One region of the Clostridium nitrophenolicum genome, then DNA from elsewhere that is predicted to be linked to it. Evidence: riboswitches for the same ligand, from Rfam matches in the RefSeq annotation. Region 1 holds a riboswitch; each other region holds the start of a gene.
The links. Region 1 has a riboswitch for ZMP and ZTP ahead of ACZ5N4_RS18300 (DnaD domain-containing protein). Riboswitches for the same ligand answer to the same signal wherever they lie in the genome.

Region 1 (7,039 bases):
TATTCCATTGTTCTTCATGAAAAGTTCATTTCCAACCATGACAACAGTTCCATTTACAATACCTTTAACACCCTGCCCAATGATAACTACCTGAGCATCTGTAGGCAATAAAATGGTATTGGTCTCATTTGCTTTTTCTAATACAGCCTTAGCTAGAGGGTGGTTTGTATAGTTTTCTACTGAAGCTGCTAATTGCAATACTAGATCAGGAGGATAGTCTTTATGTACAGCCTCAATTGTTACTACAGATGGGTTACCCTCAGTCAATGTTCCAGTTTTATCAAATAAAACTACATCTGTTTTTCCTACCTTCTCTAAATAGTTTCCTCCCCTAATAAGAATACCCTTTTTAGCTGCATTTCCCATGGATGCACTAATTGCTGTAGGAGTAGCCAGACCTGCAGCACATGGGCATGCCACAATGAGCATAGTCATGCTTCTTTTAAAATCTCTGGTTATCAAGTAGCTTAGCAATGAAAGTCCTAAGGATAAAGGAACTATTTTCTCAGAATAACGATCTGCCATATTTTCAATAGGTGCTTTTATCTTACTGGCTTCATCAACTAATTGAACAATTCTAGCTATAGATGTCTCTTTTCCTACTTTTTCTGCTAAAACCTTTATTGTTCCTTGTTCAACGATAGATCCAGCAAAAACCTTATCACCTTGCTTTTTTGTGACTGGAATTGCTTCACCGGTTATAACTGCCTGACTAACAGCCGCTTCACCACTAGTTACTTCACCATCAATTGGTATTTTTTCACCAATATGGACAACAATAATGTTATCCTTTTCTATAGATTCTATAGGAACAGATATTTCTGTTCCATCTACCACCAACCACGCCATTTCGTCCTTACCCTGCAGCATTTCCTTTATTGCCTTACGTGATTTATCCAAGGTCATAGTTTGAAACAAAGTACTCAAATTAACAAGCCATACCACAACCAATCCTGTAATACTTTCCTTTAAGAGAAGCGATACCACAGTAGCTGCACTGATTAAAAAATCATTGTTTAACTTTCGTCTTTTTATAAGGTTCTCTAATCCGCTTCTGAAAATTGGATATCCTGTAACTATTGTTGTTAAAGCAGCTAAATTATTTATTGGAGCAGAGCGTGCCATAGAGGATTTTCCAAAGAAAATTCTCTTTACCGTTAGGGCTAATAATAGTCCACCGCTTAAGGTTACCTTTGATATTTGTGATTGAATAGACAAATCCTCAGGCTCAAAAACTTTTATTTCATTTGGTTTTCTATACAGACTTTTTGCATACAATTTACTAGTTCTTGAAGAAACTGCTCTTGAGATCATAATATCTAGCGAGTTTATTATCTCCTGGTAAAGCTTATTAACGGAAATCTGCCTCGAATCAAAGAGAATTAAGGCCTTTCCTGTTTGTGGATTGGCCTTGACAGTAAAAACTTTTCCATTTCTTTTCAATGTGCTTTCTATAGCTTCAGCGAAGTACCGATTGCCCTTAAGTCCTTTAATCCTCACCCGCAGTCTTCCCGGCAAAGACTTGACAACCTCTATCCTGCAAAAATTCATTCTTATAATTCTCCTTCGTCTTGGATCTTGCTTGAAATGAATGCTTTATAACATCTATTCTTTATTGTGTTCATTATGTACTTCAATTATTTATAAAAACCATTAATTATCTTTTAGAATTATTTATTGTGATTCTCGTTTTCACCATAGTTATATCTTTCGTTGTTGCCTTCTTCCCATTTAGCTTCTGCAAAGATATCCTCAATATCCTCCTTAGCATCAGCAAATATACTCCTAAACTCCTCAGATGTATTCATCACTCCTTGAACAGTTTTAGCTACAATAGGTCTCAAGGTCCTAGCAACTGATGGAGCTAATATCAGTCCCACTGTAGCTATTCCAACGCCTCTAAAAAAATTGTTAACTCTTGGTCTATTAATAAAGTCTGTTATCATGCGCTGATTCCACCAAGAGTTTGGCATCATTCCATAATTGTAATAAGGGTCGCAATCTCTCATATTTGGGTACCATGCCCCTGCTCTTGGTCTTCCATAAGGTCTAGCACCTCCATAATAAGCTCTTCCTGACTCATGACAATCACAGTCATAATCATCATAATAGTTAGGATGTGGACATCTATACCCATAATCATCTTCCATCCTATAATTATTTGGATAATTGGTTGGATAATTCATTCTGCCATCACCTCTATAATAATTTCTTGGGTTTTGATTATAATTAGCCTGATAGATTGAATTATTAAAACTAGGTCTATTATTTGGATTATATGCGTTATTTTCCCTTGGCCTATAATTTCTTGGATTATTCCCCGGTATTCTGTTATCTGGCTGAGGATTTCTTATTTGCCTTTCATCATAATACATATCCGGATCTGAACCTGCAGCCGTATTATTAGGGGTAATTTGACTTTCCTGGTAATTTACATCTTCATAATTTGCTTTATTATCTTTTACTTCTCCATTTGAATAGTTGTTCTCAGACATTTTACTACCTCCTTTTTCAAAAGTAGTATTATCCCTTTATAGGTAAAATATTCATATTTTTTATAATAATTCTTTAAATATATATAAATGGAAGATGAGGTATATACACTAGGTATACTCAATATATTAATTATTTAAATACAAAAAATAGTGTGCTGTTTTTATAAGCTACTTCTTTGATAAATACATCATCAAATTGTAGCTAAAAAACAGCACACTATAAACTTCAATATCATATTACAAATGTACTAAGCAGTTTTTATTATATCGCTCTCCAAAAATATGGAAGGGTTTGTATTTTTCGAATTAAGTATTTGTGTAATAACTTCATTCTTTAGAAATTTAATTATTTCATGTTTCTTATTCATTAAGATTCCCTGTGCACTTTTTGATATTTTTTCATTTATGCTGCACTTTATTTCTTGAGGAGTTAATCCTATTGTTGATAAAAAATAATCTCCTGCCTTAAATTCATTACTCAGCTTTCTTAATCCTTTAGGAATAAAACCACCAATGTTTTTTTTCCATAACTTATCAATAGTTTTTGAAGTTGCACAGCTAAGCCCATGAGTTCTAGCCGCTTCATATGCAAATAAGAAACTATCTTCAATATTTAACAAATCCGTTATCTTGTTATTATACAACTTGAAATCGGACTTAATTGATACTCTCATTAGCTCTTTCTGAATCTTTTTTTCAATTCTTGAAAAAAAGAGTTCAAGTTCCTTTTTAGAATATAGCACTTTAAAAAATCTTTCTTGCAAACACTTTGGGTTTAATTTTGAAAAATCTATTCCTTCAGTAAAAATGCCTATCAAATGTTCTTTACTTTCAAAAAAATATTCTGTTTCTTCCAAAATGATTTCGAAGCATTCTTTAATTGCAAAGTTACGTATTGATTCTAATTCTATTTCAGTAATATACTCTAAGGAATAATTTTCTGTTACCATAATCCCCAATCCCCTTCACAAGATTTTAGAACTCATCTTAAAACAATTTAATAATTCACTCATAACGATAATCATTCTCATTTATATGATAAGCTATTGTTAGCTTTTTGTCAACAGAAACATAAGAGTCTGTTCCTTAATTACTTTTTTAGTTATACCAGGCTTTATTAGTCTTATTGCTTATACGCATGTTACATTATAATTCAAAAAAATTTCTAACTTACTATTTTTAATATCCTCTATAATTGATGTTATATGTAATCCTTGGCAATTCCAAAAATAATGCTATTACTGAAATTATTACTATAAATATGTGAAATAATTTCTTATACTTCTTTATATATTTCACACTAGCACTTCCTTCGTATTTAGTTACAAATCCGTACTAACTTAACAAATCTATTATACATTTATTGGAACATAAATATCAATAAAAAGAAAGCCTGCCTTAGAAGTCAACATAGACTATTAGTATATTAATTATAGAGATATTTATGCTTATATTTGCTATATCAACTGCCCATTATTATCCTAATTGATATATGGATAATGAGAAGCTCTATACTTCTTGATTCCCTTAAGCCAGAAAGTATGAACCTGTAATCACCTCTGCAATCTATTGCTCTTGAAAAAAGTCATATCGTAAATTTTATACTTGATGCTTTAAGATAGCTGCTGCTTTAGTTGCATTCAGCCATTGAGCATCGCTTACTGATACATTTTTTCTATATCCAAAACAAAATTTAGTCTATATACACATATGCTTCTACATTGCACCTATTAATAGACCTATCAGGCTTTTCCTTACTCTTATTAAGCTTCTCCATTGTAGTTATTCCCTGCTCCATCCAGTTTTTAATAACAGTTTCAATGTATCCAATATGCCTTGCATTATACTTAACAGCTTCGCTTATAGCAGCAATTATAACTCCTTCTTCAAGACTACTACTCCAAAGCCGTATTTTTTCCTTATCTCTTTTAGTTGCCTGGTGAATATTTTTATTAAACTTCAATAAAATTCTGCTTATCCTCTTTTCTTTATTTTTTCCTTTGCTTCTACTTGCTGGTTTTTCTTTTTTAGAAGAAGATTTTTTTGTTTCTTTTTCCCCTAGATCCTTATAAGCCCCTTCATAAGGGTTTAAAATTTCCCTACTCTTTTCATCAAATGTTACCTTATACAAAGATAGAATTATGTCTTATTATTTTTTCTAAAATTAGCTCCTATATTAATCAAAATTAATCATAAACAGGATTCTTGGCTTCAGGTGGAGGTTAAATGTCTAAATGGCATTAACGGGCAAACTTGCCCAGTGGTTGTAGACAAACTCCATCTGAAGCTTATTAACAGGCTTCTTAGTGTCTTTAGCACTTAGAAGGCGTTATCCAGGGTCGTAGCGCCAGCTATCCCCAACTTTAAGAAAAGCAGAGAGCCTAAATCTCTGATTTGGTGCGAATCGCTTTCACAGAGTGCGTTGTGGTATTAGTGGCAGTAGATATCGGATAAATTAAAACAAAAACCACCTGGATAAATTCATATTTACCCAGGTGGTCGATATTCTTCTTCAATCATGCTCCCTATGGTAAACTCCATTTCCGCCAGTTACATGATTGTTTTTATTCTTTTTTATTTAACTATATATCATATACAATACTAAGTCAACTTAATAAAATAGATCACCCCTTATATCAATACTACACATCATTATTATAGGGAGTGCTAGCGTTAACTCATCCCCTATAACTATTACATTAGTATAAAACTTTTACTAAAATTCCAAATTTCCTATAACATCTTCAACTGTATTCAAAACATGTCCTTCATGTATTTGTTCGTGTATATACTTAATAAATGGATATAGATATTGATCTTCTTCTAGTTTAGGCACTTCTTCTCTAATCAAATTATATACTGCCTTTGTAGCTGGTGATGGATTTAACGGTTTTAAGAAATCTAATGCTTGTGCAGCATTTAAAAGCTCGATGGCTAGTATATTCTCTAAAAGTTTTGAACACTGGTAAGCTTTCTTTGAGGAATTGTAACTCATACTTACATAATCTTCCTGGTTGCAGCAGGTTGGAGTATTATCTATTGTTGATGAAGTTGATAATATTCTCATTTCTCCGAGTAGCCCTGCAGCAGTATATTGAGGAATCATAAGTCCGTTATTTAGTCCTGATTTTTCTATCAAAAATGCTGGGAGCTCGCTAACATGGTGATTAACAAGCCTATCTATTCTTCTTTCTGACATTTTTGCAAGGCTTGTCATTGCAATGCAACTGGAATCTGCTTCTATTCCTACATAAGAACCATCTGCATTACATCCCATTAATGCTATTCCATCTTTGTCAAGCGGATATATAATAGGGTTATCACAGCAAGAGTTCATTTCAATAAATATAGTTTTTGCGGCGTCCTTTAATGTTTTCTTAGCAGCTCCATGAAGCTGCGGCATACACCTCAAGGACAGTGCATCCTGAAGCCTATAATCTTTATATTTTAAAGCAATTTCACTTTTATCCAGTATTCTTAATATATTTTTAGCTGTCATTACTTGCTCTTCATGTGGCCTTACGGACTGCAATCGCGGATCAAAGGCTCTAACAGTACCTTTTAAGGCTTCTAAACTCATAGAGCCAACGATATCCGCTGTTTTTGCTGCCTTTATTGCATCATATAGCGCCAATGCCGCAAAGGCTGTGACTGAAGTTGTACCGGAAACTAATGCTAGTCCCTCTTTACATCCTAGCTCAACTGGTATCATCCCAACTGCTGTTAATGCCTCTCTACCCTTTAGAAGCTCTCCTTTATACCAAGCTTTTCCTTCACCTATTAACACCATACTAATGTGAGCCTCTACCGCTAAGTAACCAACTGAGCCTTGTCCTGGAGCAAATGGTGTTATGTCGTTATTTAGCAAAGCAGCAATCATTTCTAAAGTACTAAGCTGTACACCAGAATATCCTTGTCCTAGATTTAGAAGCATCATCAATAATATTCCTCTAACACTTTCTTTTTCTAGAGGCTCTCCTACAGAACAAGCATGGGATCTTATAATATTTTTCTGAAGCGTAATTGTATCTTCTGTAGAAATTATTTTATTGCAATTGTCTCCAAATCCTGTAGTCAAACCATAAATAACTCTATTCTCATCTAAGAATTTTTCGACTAATCCTCTTGACCTACTTACTTTTTCTGAGTAAGAGGGCGAAAAAGAGACTTTTGCACCGTATCTTGAAACTGCAACAAATTCTTCTAAAGTGGTTTTTTTATCTCCTAATGTTACTTTCTTAATTTTTTCCCTTAATAGTTCCAATTATGTCACCTCTTTATCTAAATTAAATACTCCTATGTGATCCACATCCATCTGCTGCAATAGGCATATAACGTACTTTATTCCCTTCAACCATATCGCCATAAAATGCAACCCAATAAGGTCTGAATACACTTTCTATTTTTAATACCTTAAGTTCCGGAATACCGCCAACGTGTCTATGAATAACTTTTATCGCTATCTTCCTTCCTCGCCTTGTAAGATATTCATCATCTTTATCTGATAACTGAACAGTGTTTTCATCAACATCTTTTAATGTAAC
Region 2 (7,039 bases), 950 kb from region 1:
AGCTCTATATTAATAAAAAGTGTTAAACTTAAACTATTTGCCGGTAAATCAACTAGAAAGTTAACTTTCGACCAAGTAACCCTATATAAATTAAAGGCTAATGAATTTATAGTTCATCAGCCTTTAATTATAATTTAAAAGTGTTTTGTTATATCCTTCTGTACTCTTTTTATATCCTTTTCTCTTAGATGTGTTTCCTCTCTAATTTTATCTCCAGTCTCTCCATCTAAAAGCATCTCTCTAGCTCTCTCCTTTAGGTTATCTACTTTATCACTCATAGCTAGACCTCCTTTTATCTGTTACCATTCATTTTATCCTTAGCCTTTATTACATCCTGTTCATTAAGCTCAGTTATTTCTTTTATTTCTCCCATGCCCATTCCTTTGTCAAGCAAATCTTTAGCTGTTTCCATTGCTTCTTCATGATGCCCTTTATTTCTCCATCTTCCCATAAATAAACACCTCTATCTATCTATATTAATTATTTTCCTTGTATCTACCAAATCATCTACTGGAACATAAACGTTTTCTCGCATATCCAAAATTCTAATCTTAACTCTCCCGGTTTTATCATCTACACCATCAAGCCATACTGAATGACGATTATACAGTACTTCTATATTCTCCGGTGAGCTCATTATTTCTTTAACTCTTTCTATATCCATAATAAATTACCTCCACCTTTTGCAAATATATCCAAACAGTTTAATCTGCACTCCAATTTTCCTTAGTATTTTTCCCATTTTTATGCTCTGCCTTATATTTTGCACTTCTTGAATGATATTTCGCACTATTAGGGTCATCTGACCACTTTTTAGGTTGCTTGTTTCTATTTTCCATAAAAACTCTCCTTTTACTCATTATTTATATAAAAATTATATTTCTGTATAATAAATTACTACTCTTCATCTAATCTTACTAATGAGTCCAAATGTTTTTCCGATTGTGTGCCAAACTTTGCTCTTGAACTTTCATCTTGTGGACTGTGATCTATATGTTTTTTTCTAAATCTTCCATCTTCTTTTTTATTATTATTTGTGTACTTCATTTTGTTTTGCATACACATCTCTCCTTTCTAGTACTAGCTTTTCCTCTATGGTTGTTTTTATGCTTAAAGAATAAACCTTCAAGTATAGTTAAAGAATATAATTATATTGGTCATATGTATTAACATTTTATATATTTTATATATTTTATATTTACTACTAAACAGTACTTTGATAAAATTTTATCTACTAGATACTATATTAAATAAGTTAAACACTTAAATTTTTTATATGGAGGTACTTTTATGAGCTTTAAATTACCTGAATATCATTCACCAAATTTTGCAAAAGAACCTTTTATATCAGCTCCTAACGTTAAAACTGAAAGAGTTACATTAAAAGGAATAGCTCCTGATAACTATCACGCAACATCAATATATCCTGAATACTTTAAGATAGATGAAGAGTGGATTCTTGCTTCTGAGAGCCGCATGGATTGTGTTGTAGTTGTTAACGAAAATAAAAAATTAGATATTAAAGAATTTAGGAATTTAAATGTTGGAGACAATGTTGTTATAGGTAGAAGAGAAAATGCTGAAGATGGAATATTTGTATATGTTGATGGTTTTAAACATGATTCAGCCGAAGAACAGTCTTTTGCATTTAGATCTGGCAGAACAAGAGAGAGTTCATATTCAAAGGATTATGATAGTTTGTATGAACTATTAAAATATGAAAAGGATAACGGATACATATTATGGGTTTTAGGACCTGCAGTTATATTTGACCATGATTCAAAAAATGCTATGTCTCAATTAATAGATAATGGTTATGTTGACGCCATTTTTGCAGGAAATGCATTGGCAACACACGATTTAGAAGGTTCAGTATTAAAAACTGCTTTGGGCCAGGACATCTATACACAATATTCAGTTTTCAATGGTCATTATAATCATATCGATATTATTAATAGAGCTAGACGTGCAGGTTCATTAGAAAAATTCGTTGAAAGTGAAAATATTACAGATGGAGTAGTTTATACCTGTATAAAAAACAATATTCCTCTGGTATTAGCTGGCTCAATAAGGGATGATGGGCCTTTGCCTCCTGTCATTGCAAATGTTTATGATGCCCAAGATGCCATGAGGATTCACTGTAAAAAGGCTACCACTGTTATCTGTCTTGCAACACAACTTCACACTATAGCTACAGGAAATATGACACCAATGTATAAAGTTGAAAATGGCAAAATAAGACCAGTTTATATATATACTGTAGATATATCAGAATTTGGAGTAAATAAACTTAGAGATAGAGGAAGTTTGGAAGTAACTTCAGTTGTTACCAATGTTCAAGATTTCCTCGTTAATATAGCTAATAATTTAGTTTAAAGAAAAATAGATTTTAGAGCAATTGAAATATTTAACTCTAAAATCTATTTTTTGTTTAAATTGAATTTTTTAGATTTAGTAATTGACATAAATTAAATTATTGGTTACTATTATAATATAATTAAAAAAAGTCAAAAAATTTTTAACTTAAGTTGCAATATTTAGTATTTATATTATCTTTATAATTAGTCACATTACTGGCGGAAGTGGAGTTTACCATGGGGAGTGTGATTTGTAAAAAAATGCCGACTGCCTGGGCAAAATGTCCAGGTGGTATTACGCTTTTTGATGCCTTCTATACTACTAGTAAACTATTTTTAATAAGAGTTTCAGAATATGCTGTTCACTTCAATAGATTAACTAAAGAACAACAAAAAGAAGTTATAAGCAGAACTTTCCACGAAAAAAATTTAGCCCAAAAATTAAACTTTCCAATCCCCTTCCGGAAAGTTTAATTTAACCTAATAAAACCTAAAACCTAAAAATACATCCTTAAGCTACTTTGTTTAAGGGTGTATTTTTAATTTTAATAATTGGATGTCTGCTTATATGAATTATTATCCACTTGATATATAATAATAGTGATATAAAATGCAACTTTGGGATGTTAAAGTCCTAAATGGACTTTAATGGGTAATTTTGCTAGGTAAAAGTTCTAAATGAACTTTTACGGGTAACTTGTGAGCGGAAGCGAAAATATTAAGTTACCCAGTACCCGAAGGGAAACAAGCAAAATTACCCAGTGTTCCGACTAAAAGGAGGATTCAATATGTTAAAATCAAGTCTTACATCTGAACTGGTTAAGAAGTTTACTAAAGCCTTGGAAAAAATATTAGAGTATAAAAATAATGATAAGAATGAAGAAGCACTTTCCGTAATTGATGACACTTTTAAGGAAATATTCAGACTTAGTTCTAAGTTTTTCAGTTCTTTTTCAGACGAAAACTTAATGGATATGATTAAAACTGATGGAACATTAAATGCAGATAAGTGTATAATGATGGCAAAACTTTTGGAGGAAGAGGGAGAAATCTATGAATCTCAAGGTAACCATAATGAAGCCTTTTATTTAGATTTAAAAGCTTTAAATTTATTATTAGAAGCATACATAAATAAGGATAACAATTGTGATCTTCAAAGCTACTTTTCAGATATAGATTTAATAATAGAAAAGATATCAGATTATAAATTACCAATTTCACTTGAAAATAAAATATTAGATTATTATATTAAAATTGATAAGTATGATAAAGCAGAAGATATGCTTTATGATATTCTTAAACACAATAATTTTGATGAAGATTCTATAAAAAAAGGAATTGCTTTTTATGAGCTTTTACTTACAAAAGACGATGAATCTTTAGATAATAGCAACCTTCCTAGAGAAGAAATAAACGACTCTTTACAACAGCTAAAAAGAAAGCTATAGTGAAATTCACTAGAAAGTTAACTTATACATAGGGATATGTCTCCAAAGCTGAAGTAGATTTAAAAACTTTGTGCCAGTCTTAGTGAAGGGTTTTAAGACAACCTAAGAACTTTAGAATTGTTTGAGCACAGCGAGTTCTCGAAAGTTCTTAGGTTGTCTTGAAACACGCACTCTGTGTAAGCGATTATCACCAAATCAAAGATTTGGGATATCTGCTTAAGCTTTAGATTGGCTAAAAGTTTCTAACGTGCTGAAGCTTGGAAACATATACCGACGTATAAGTTAACTTTCGGTCAAGTAACCCTATACTTCAGTTACTTTTTGTTGTTTTCCTCTGAATGTTATAAACGAGCCTATCAAAATGAATGCTGATAACATAATATATAAATATTCTTTTTTCATAACATATTCCCCCGGTCATAAAAAAACAAAATAAAACCCCACCACGCCGTATCCTGAGCTATGTTTGAACCCGCTCTCGCAGGTGGGCATCTCCTTTTTACTTCTTGTTCTCAGGGAAAACTGCCTGAGCATCACATTCCACAAAAAGAGTCCGATTCCCATTTCAACATTGTTGGGTCAATATAAACTCATTCTACGCACATGGTAGGAACTTTTACATTAATTATATATTTCCTTTGAGAATATTATATCATATTTTTCAGAATTTATCTACAATTCATTCAGTTAAACTATTCATTTTTTTCTTCTATTATGCCTATTCCTAGATCTTTTAATTGTCCTTCATCTACAACATTAGGCGCTTCAGTTAAAGGACAGAATGCATTTTGGTTCTTAGGGAATGCTATAACATCCTTTATGTTGTCTGTGCCAGCAAGGAACATAACCATTCTGTCAAAACCATAAGCAAGACCGCCATGTGGTGGTGGACCAAACTTAAATGCATCTAATAAGAATCCAAACTTTTCTTGAGCCGCTTCTTTTGAATGACCTATAACATTAAACATTTTTTCTTGAAGCTTTGTATCATGTATTCTGATACTTCCTCCTCCAAGCTCCTCACCATTTAAAACTATATCATAAGCTTTAGCTCTTACCCTTGCTAAATCAGTATCTAAATATTGAATATCCTCATCTATTGGCATAGTGAATGGATGATGTTCCGCCTGGAATCTTCCTTCTTCTTCATTATATGAGAAAAGAGGGAACTCTGTTATCCATACAAATCTAAACTCTTTATTATTTTCAAGAATTCCTAGTTCCTTTGCCATATGAAGTCTTAAAGCACCAAGACTTTGGAAAACTGTACTATTTTTATCTGCAACTATTAATATTAAATCCCCAACTTTAGCATCTATGGAATTTAAAATATTTTTAGCTTGCTCTTCTGTTAAAAATTTACTTATAGATGACTTAATTTCATCTTCTTTATAAGCTATCCATGCTAATCCCTTAGCTCCATATGTTTTTACAAATTCAACCAACTTGTCAATTTGCTTTCTTCCCATACCTGCACTGTTTCCAGCCTTTATAGCTCTTACTGATCCACCATTTACGATTGCATCCTGGAATACTTTAAAGTCTACATCTTTCACAGCTTCAGTTATGTCGTTTATTTCCATTCCAAATCTCAAATCTGGTTTATCTGAACCATACTTCTCCATAGCTATCTTATATGGCATTCTTTCTATTGGAAGTTTAACCTCTACTCCTAGAATATCCTTAAAAACTCTTTGAATTAGTCTCTCATTCAATTCCATAACATCATCTTGTTCAACAAAGGATAACTCCATGTCTATTTGAGTAAACTCTGGTTGTCTATTAGCTCTTAAATCTTCATCTCTAAAGCATTTTGCTATTTGGAAGTATCTATCATAGCCTGACACCATTAACAGCTGCTTAAATAGCTGTGGAGACTGTGGAAGAGCATAAAACATTCCTGGATAGTTTCTACTTGGCACAAGATAGTCTCTTGCTCCCTCTGGCGTACTCTTTGTAAGTATAGGAGTTTCCATTTCTAAAAATCCATTCTCGTCTAAGAAATCTCTTACCACTTTAGCTGCCTTATGTCTTGTCATAAGAATTCTCTGCATATCTGGTCTTCTTAAATCTAAATATCTATATTTTAATCTAACATTTTCACCAGCATCTAGATCTTCTTTTATGTATATAGGTGGTGTTTCTGATTCTGATAATATCTTTATGGACTCACCCTTTAATTCAACCATTCCTGTAGGAATCTCTGTGTTTGGAGATTCTCTTTTAACTAAAGTTCCTGTAACAGCTATGCAGTATTCTGATCTTAATGAATCAGCTTTTTCAAAAGCATCCTTGTTTATTTCCTCTCCAAATACTACTTGAAGAATTCCTGTTCTATCTCTTAAATCTACAAATATAAGTCCTCCAAGATTTCTTCTTCTTTGAACCCATCCCATAACAGTAAATTGATTATCTACATGGGATTCTCTTAATTGTCCACACATAATCGTTCTTTTAAGTCCTCTTAATGCTTCTCCCATTTTTTATTCCTCCAAATTCATAATTGATTTTAGTTGTTATTTATAAGCTCTACTATAGCATTTAAGTCATTAAGGTTTACTTCAATTTGCTCACCGTCAACCATTCTTTTAAACTTTGCCATTCCTGATTGTAATTCATCATCACCGAGAATCACAGAAAATTTAGCTTCTATTTTATTTGCATATTTCATTTCAGCCTTCACTTTTCTGTTCATGTGGTCACACTCACATTTGACGCCCTTTTCTCTTAAAGAATTAACAAATCTTAAAGCTTCTATTTTAGCATCCACGCCTACTGCACCTACATATAGTTCGATGTAAGAATCTTTTGGTATTTCAATTCCATGCTCTTCAAGGGTTAGAAGAGTTCTTTCTATTCCCATACCAAATCCCATTGCAGGCATAGATGGACCTCCTACTTCTTCTATAAGATAGTCGTACCTTCCACCACCACAGACAGTAATGTTCTTATCTATTATTTCAAATACAGTTTTACTATAATAGTCTAATCCTCTTACTATATGTGGGTCTATTTTAAACTCTATTCCTAATACCTTTAGATACTTTTGCAGACTTTCAAAGTGCTCATTACATTCATCACACAAATAATCTAGGATAATTGGAGCACCCTCTACTATTTCCTTGCAATTTTCAACTTTACAATCAAGTATTCTCATAGGGTTTTTATCAAATCTTGTTTCACAAGTCTTACAAAGATTATGTAAGTTATCCTTAAGAAAGGCTTTCAAAGCAT
Region 3 (7,039 bases), 1.5 Mb from region 1:
GTGCAGAGATTAAGGGGAGCACATCCTGAACTTGTAAATGGGATGTATTCAATAAAATATGCATTTGAATGCATTTTATTTACAAGTTATATATTTGCGTTATTTGCAGGAGAATTTATCGCTAAAGATTTAAAAAATAATATGAGTAAAACTTTTACTTATGGATATGAGAGAAGTAAATTTATATTAAGCAAGTTAATAGTTTTTATAATATCTTCTTTATTTCTAGAATTAATTTATACAACAATTTTAGTTATATATGCTTCAATCAGCTACGGATTTTGTGAAGCTTTAAATTATAGCACTATATTATACCTAATTAGAGTAGTTGTTATTGGAATAATGTATAATGTAGCAACAATATCTATAGTTGCTATGATTGCCATAATAACAAAGAGTAATTTGTGTACAGTTGTTTCACCAATTTTATTTATATTACCCTTTTCAGCATTATCTTTTACATCATATATTTCAATTATAGCTACATACGCATGTCCTTTTGTCATTGGTGAAGGAGCAATAGCTAGATTTGCACCAAAGTCAGATATCATAATTGGAATAATTTCATCAGTGATAACTTTTATAATAACAATTGGAGTAAGCCTATTATATGTAAAACATGAGGATATTAAGTAATTAAGATAAACAGAGCTCTTGGCTTCAGAGAGACCAAATGTTAAGCAGATATCCAAAATCTTCGATTTTGAGATAGTCTCTTACACAGGTGTGATGATTTGGTGCGAATCGCTTTCGCAGAGTGCAATGGGAGTATTAGAACGGGTAGTCATCGGATAAAAAATTTATTATATAAATTAGGAGAATTGAGATGTACTTATTAGCTATTATTTTAATGGTGATTTTTATGATTATATTTTTAATGGCAATGTGGATTAAATTATTTTCATATAAGCGACAAATACGAGATATTACTAATCAGATTAGAGCCTTTAAAGAGAGAAAAACAAACAAAAAGATTAGTACTCAAATAGTAGATAAAGATATAGAAGAGCTTGCTTTGCGGATTAATGAGTACTTAGAACTCTATAAAAGAAATGAACAAGAAAAGATAATATTTGAAAATACATTAAAACAAGGAATAGCTAATATGTCTCATGATTTAAGAACCCCATTAACTTCAATAATAGGATATTTAAAGTTACTTCAAAATGATGAAATAGATAAAAAAGAAGCACTGGATATACTTAAAAATAAAACTAATAAATTAAATGTACTTGTAAATGATTTTTTTGAGTTAGCTTCAATAGAAAGTGAAGATTATGAACTAGATATGACAAAAGTAAATTTAACTAATGTAGTACGTGATGAAATCTTATCATTTTATGAAGCTTTTCAAAGCAAAGGACTTGAACCAAAGATAAATATTTTGGATAAACCAATTTTTATAATGAGTGATATGGACAGTTTAGAGAGAATAATAGATAATTTAATTTCTAATACATTAAAATATGCAGAAAAAGACATAGAAATAAATTTAGAAGAATCCAATGATAAAGTTATTTTAAAAATCTCCAATATATGCACAAGCATTGATGAAAAAGATGTATTACATATGTTTGATAGATTTTATATGGCAGATAAGGTGAGAAAAGGACAAGGAGCAGGACTTGGTCTTTCTATTGTAAGAAGTTTAATGGAAAAGATGGATGGACTCATAACCTCAAGGTGTGAACAAAATAGGCTCTCTATAATATGCGAATGGAAATACATAGAATAATATTATTTTATATATTTATATTTGATTAAAGACTGCTGTTCATTTTTTAAGAAAGATTGGATTTGATTTTGTCTTTATATTTATAGATTGACATAATTTACATTATCCTTTAATATATAAAATATAATTGAAAAATTCACAATTACATGCATGTTTAAAAAATTTTTAAACAAAAGAGTCACATAACTGGCGGAAGTGGAGTTTACCACAGGGAGTGTGACTTGTAAAGTAGAATGTCGACCGCCTGGGCAAATGTCCAGGGGGTTTTACGTTTTTTTGTTAACTCCTGGACATCTTTAATTAAAATAGGAATAAAAAATAAAAGAAAAATTAGAGATGGAGGTATTTTGAAATGGGTTTTAAATCAGATATCGAAATAGCGCAGGAGTGTAAACCACAAGACATTAGGGAAATTGCTTCAAAAATAGGTGTTTCCGAGGACGACATAGAGCTTTATGGAAAATATAAAGCAAAAGTAGATTACAATCTTTTGAAGAAAACACCAGGAAAAAATGGTAAGTTAATATTATGTACAGCAATCAATCCAACACCAGCAGGTGAAGGAAAAACTACTACATCAATAGGTGTAGCAGATGCTTTATCAAAAATAGGTAAAAATACAATAGTTGCATTAAGAGAACCTTCACTAGGACCTGTATTTGGAGTAAAAGGAGGAGCAGCAGGCGGCGGATACGCTCAAGTTGTTCCAATGGAAGATATAAACCTTCACTTTACAGGTGATTTCCATGCAATAGGTGCAGCAAACAACCTTTTAGCTGCAATGATAGACAACCATATATATCAAGGAAACGCTTTAGATATCGACCCAAGAAGAATTGTTTGGAGAAGATGCGTTGACATGAACGACAGACAATTAAGATTTGTTGTTGATGGTATGGGTGGAAAAGCAAATGGAATGCCAAGAGAAGATGGATTTGACATTACTGTTGCTTCAGAAATAATGGCTATATTCTGTTTAGCAACTGACATAAATGATTTAAAAGAAAGATTAGCTAGAATAGTTGTAGGTTATACAAGAAGTGGAGCTCCAGTAACAGCTGGACAAATAAATGCTCACGGTGCTATGGCTGCATTACTTAAAGATGCTTTAAAACCAAATTTAGTTCAAACACTTGAAGGAACACCAGCATTTGTACATGGTGGACCATTTGCAAATATAGCTCATGGATGTAACTCAATAATGGCTACAAGAATGGCTACTCATTTTGCTGATTATGTAGTTACAGAAGCAGGATTCGGTGCTGACCTTGGAGCTGAAAAGTTCCTAGACATTAAATGTAGAATGGCTGGATTAAAACCAGATGCTGTTGTAATAGTTGCTACAGTAAGAGCGCTAAAATACAATGGAGGAGTACCAAAGGCTGAATTAAATAATGAAAACTTAGAAGCTCTTGAAAAAGGACTTCCAAACTTATTAAAACACGTTGAAAATATAACTAAAGTATATAAATTGCCAGCAGTAGTAGCAATAAATGCATTCCCAACTGATACAGAAGCAGAGTTGAAACTAGTTGAAACAAAGTGTAAGGAATTAGGAGTTAATGTTAAACTTTCAGAAGTTTGGGCAAAAGGCGGAGAAGGTGGAGTTGAAGTAGCTAAAGAAGTAGTTAGATTAATAGAAGCAGGCGAAAATGAATTCCAATTCTCTTATGATGTTGAACTTCCAATAAGAGATAAAATAAGAGCTATATCTCAAAAGATATATGGAGCTGATGGTGTAATATTTACAGATCAAGCTAACAAAGAAATTGATGAATTAGAGAAGAATGGATTTGGAAAAACTCCAGTATGTATGGCAAAAACTCAGTACTCCTTAACTGATGACCAAACTAAACTTGGAAGACCTACAGGATTTAATATAACTGTAAGACAAGTAACAATTTCAGCAGGTGCAGGTTTTGTTGTTGCAGTAACTGGAGCAATAATGAAAATGCCAGGACTTCCTAAAGTTCCAGCAGCTGAAAAAATAGATGTTAATGAAAACGGAATAATAAGTGGATTATTCTAAAGAATTTTTAATAATGGGGCATTTAATAGAAAAGAGATTCAATTACTAATTGGAATAAAAATGTTTTAAAATAAAACTGGCTTAGTATTATGATATTAAGCCAGTTTTTTTATAGATAAAAAATTAGATTTTACAAATTCATACTATCTTTTTTAAGGCATAATTAGTATAGTGAAATTATTAACATTGAAAAATTCAATTATTGATACTATTTTTTTAGGATTATATACGAAATTTTTAATTAAAAAGAGCTATTAACAGTTTGTTAATATGTATATTTAATTTGGAGGTTAAAATTTAATATAAAATTTAACTATATTTTATTATTATCCTTATAAATTGCTCTATTTATTGTTATTTTTACAAATTATTTAATACACATTAAAGGTTAATTATATAATTCAGACTAGTGGAACTATTGAAATTGGCTCACTATTGCAACTTATTCAATGAATGAAATCTTTTATTTGTAAAATTAAAAAAATGTCATTTTGACGAGAATTATGTTATAATCAAGTTGTACTATAAAAATTATAGTGTAACCGTAATCATAATATATAACAAGGAGGTACGTCTTATGGATAATAAATTATCTAAAGATGCATATGGTGGCGTAGCTGGTAAAGACTATGTTCCTTACGTTTCTAGTGGTTCTAAATCTGGTGGAAACGTTGCCGTATTAATAATCGGTATTATTTTAGCTGTTTTATTCGCAGCATCAACTGCCTATTCAGGTATGAAATCAGGGCTTACAGTTGCGGCTGGTATACCTGGTTCTATAATAGGTTCAGCTTTTATAGCTGCATTTGCTAAACAAAAAGGTATCCTTGGCAAAAACTTAGTTCAAGGTATGGCAAGTGGTGGAGAATCAGTTGCTAGTGGTATAATATTCGTTTTACCAGCAATTCTTCTAATAGGTGCTAAAGTTAGTTTCTTAGAAGGTTTTGTTGTTGGTGTAGGTGGAGTTTTATTCGGTATAGGAATAGCTTCTCTTGTTCACAATTACTTAATGGTTGAAGAGCACGGTAAATTGATGTATCCTGAGTCAATGGCTATATCTGAAACACTTGTTGCTTCAGAAGGTGCTGGAGACTCAATGAAGTACATGGGAATCGGTTTCGGAATAGGTGGTATTATAACTGTTATAACTAGTTCATTTTTAAATGTAGCTAACAACGTTATAAGCTATGTAAACGAAACTTTCTACAAGTGGAAATTTGAAGTTGAAGTTAACCCTCTATTATTAGGTATAGGATTCATAGTTGGTTTAGATGTTTCTTTAACTATGTTTGCTGGTTCTATATTATCTAACTTCGGTATTATGCCTTTAATAGGTTATTTTGCTGCTCTTGGAAAAGACGGCGCAACTGTATGGAATAATCCTAATGTTGCTATAAACGCAATGCAAGTTAAACATATAGCTGGTAGTTATGTAAAATATATAGGCGCTGGTATGATGCTTTCTGGTGGTTTAATAGGTGCTATAAAGCTTATACCTACTATAATATCTTCTATAAAAGAAACTCTTAATGCTAAGTCTTCAAATGGTGCTGGCAGTTCATCTGTTGGAAACATAATATTACTTGGTGGTATAGTAATAGGTTTCATAGGAGGTTTCGTGGTATCTGGTGGTAATATAGTAATGGCAATAGTTGCTGCTATTTTATCATTATTCTTATCATTACTATTTGTTATAGTTGCTGGTCGTTTAACTGGTACTATAGGAACTTCAAACCTTCCTGTATCTGGTATGACTATAGCTTCTATAGTTATTGTAACATTATTATTCGTTGTAATGGGATGGAAAAATCCTCAAAACAATAAATCTTTACTTTTATTTGGTACATTTATAGTTACTGCTATATCTATAGCTGGTGGCTACTGTCAATCACAAAAAGTTACTTTCATAATAGGTGGCGACAAAAATGAAATGCAAAAATACTTTGCTATAGCTGGTGTAGTTGGTGTTACAGTAGTTATTGGTACTATATTAGTACTTTCTAGCCAACTTGCGATGACTGGTGATAACGTTCCATTTGCACTACCTCAAGCTAACTTAATGTCAACATTAACTGCTGGTATAATGTCAGGTAAATTACCTTGGGTTATGATAATTGTTGGTGCTGTTATGGGAGTTGTTTTATTCTTATTAAACCTTCCTGTAATGACAATTGCTATAGGATTCTACTTACCAATATCTACAACTTCTATAATATTAATAGGCGCATTAGTTCGTCTATTTATAGAAAAAACTTGTAAATCTGAAACAGAAAAAGAAGTTAAAGTTTCTAATGGTATAAGTTTATCTTCTGGACTTGTTGCCGGTGGTTCTATATTAGGACTTGTAGGTATAATACTTCAAGTATCAGGTGTTATAAAAGGAGCTGGCCCAAGTGGATTCACTGCTTCTAATGGAATGGCAGTTATAATATTAGTAGGTTTAATAGTAGCTACTATAATACCTATAATGAACAGTAAGGTAAAAAATGCTAAACAATAACGAAGATGTTTTAAATATAATATTTAAAATCTCCGACAATTTAGAATATGAAGTAGATAAAGACAATATTGTGACTATACTTGAAAAACAAGATCATAAGGTCCAAAAGTTCTTTAGAAAACTTAAATTCAGAATTCCAGAATATAAAAAAACTTCTCTAGATGAATACGGAAGTTATGTATTTTTACAAATAGATGGCAGGAAAACAGTAAAAGATATTGGAGAAGATCTAGAAGCAAAGTACGGTGATAAAGCTCACCCACTTTATGAAAGATTGTTGTTATTCTTAAATCATATCGACGTTAATTGTCACTATATAGAAAAAACAAATTTTTAATACAAAAGATGGCACTGCATTGCAGCTGCCATCTTTATTTATTGTCAAAAAAGACTATAAGCCTTAAATTGATAAGGTTTATGGGCTCTTGTTGTTTATATCTTGGTGTAAAGACCTTCGAATCAATATAAAGAAATGATAGAGCCAATTTTAAAATATTAAATACAATAAGTAAGTTGGAGTTTGCAATAAATTAGAAATTAAAAAAATTCACAAATTATTAATAATTTTAGCAAATAATGATTATAATGAATTTTCTGATATTTAAAAATTCAAGATGGCGATAAGCCCTTTTTAATGATTATATATCTGATTATACATTGTCTTTTATTAAAAGGGATTATTTACAGCTTTTAACTTGTATGCTTGTTCTGAAAACTAAAATTTCATATAGAATCTAAACATATTTTATCATTATTGTTATAGTAAACACAATTT

Region 2: it holds a riboswitch for ZMP and ZTP, as region 1 does, so the genes downstream of both, ACZ5N4_RS22865 (hypothetical protein) here and ACZ5N4_RS18300 (DnaD domain-containing protein) in region 1, are expected to answer to the same signal.
Region 3: it holds a riboswitch for ZMP and ZTP, as region 1 does, so the genes downstream of both, ACZ5N4_RS10895 (formate--tetrahydrofolate ligase) here and ACZ5N4_RS18300 (DnaD domain-containing protein) in region 1, are expected to answer to the same signal.

Annotation. Positions count from the first base shown of each region.
Region 1 covers NZ_AP042469.1:3,861,874-3,868,912, forward strand. The annotation lists gene ACZ5N4_RS18285 (heavy metal translocating P-type ATPase) at 1-1,551, opposite strand, end outside; gene ACZ5N4_RS18290 (hypothetical protein) at 1,671-2,495, opposite strand; gene ACZ5N4_RS18295 (hypothetical protein) at 2,744-3,445, opposite strand; gene ACZ5N4_RS18300 (DnaD domain-containing protein) at 4,189-4,626, opposite strand; ZMP/ZTP riboswitch at 4,978-5,059, opposite strand; gene ACZ5N4_RS18305 (HAL/PAL/TAL family ammonia-lyase) at 5,212-6,759, opposite strand; gene ACZ5N4_RS18310 (hypothetical protein) at 6,782-7,039, opposite strand, start outside.
Region 2 covers NZ_AP042469.1:4,816,772-4,823,810, forward strand. The annotation lists gene ACZ5N4_RS22835 (hypothetical protein) at 135-278, opposite strand; gene ACZ5N4_RS22840 (hypothetical protein) at 293-451, opposite strand; gene ACZ5N4_RS22845 (H-type small acid-soluble spore protein) at 464-664, opposite strand; gene ACZ5N4_RS22850 (hypothetical protein) at 705-839, opposite strand; gene ACZ5N4_RS22855 (CPC_1213 family protein) at 898-1,059, opposite strand; gene ACZ5N4_RS22860 (putative NPN-dependent ornithine cyclodeaminase) at 1,291-2,376, shown strand; ZMP/ZTP riboswitch at 2,560-2,642, shown strand; gene ACZ5N4_RS22865 (hypothetical protein) at 2,619-2,831, shown strand; gene ACZ5N4_RS22870 (DUF6483 family protein) at 3,146-3,805, shown strand; RNA gene ssrS (6S RNA) at 4,239-4,421, opposite strand; gene aspS (aspartate--tRNA ligase) at 4,498-6,285, opposite strand; gene hisS (histidine--tRNA ligase) at 6,315-7,039, opposite strand, start outside.
Region 3 covers NZ_AP042469.1:2,319,046-2,326,084, forward strand. The annotation lists gene ACZ5N4_RS10885 (ABC transporter permease) at 1-636, shown strand, start outside; gene ACZ5N4_RS10890 (sensor histidine kinase) at 827-1,735, shown strand; ZMP/ZTP riboswitch at 1,908-1,992, shown strand; gene ACZ5N4_RS10895 (formate--tetrahydrofolate ligase) at 2,088-3,764, shown strand; gene ACZ5N4_RS10900 (OPT family oligopeptide transporter) at 4,342-6,264, shown strand; gene ACZ5N4_RS10905 (PqqD family protein) at 6,251-6,601, shown strand.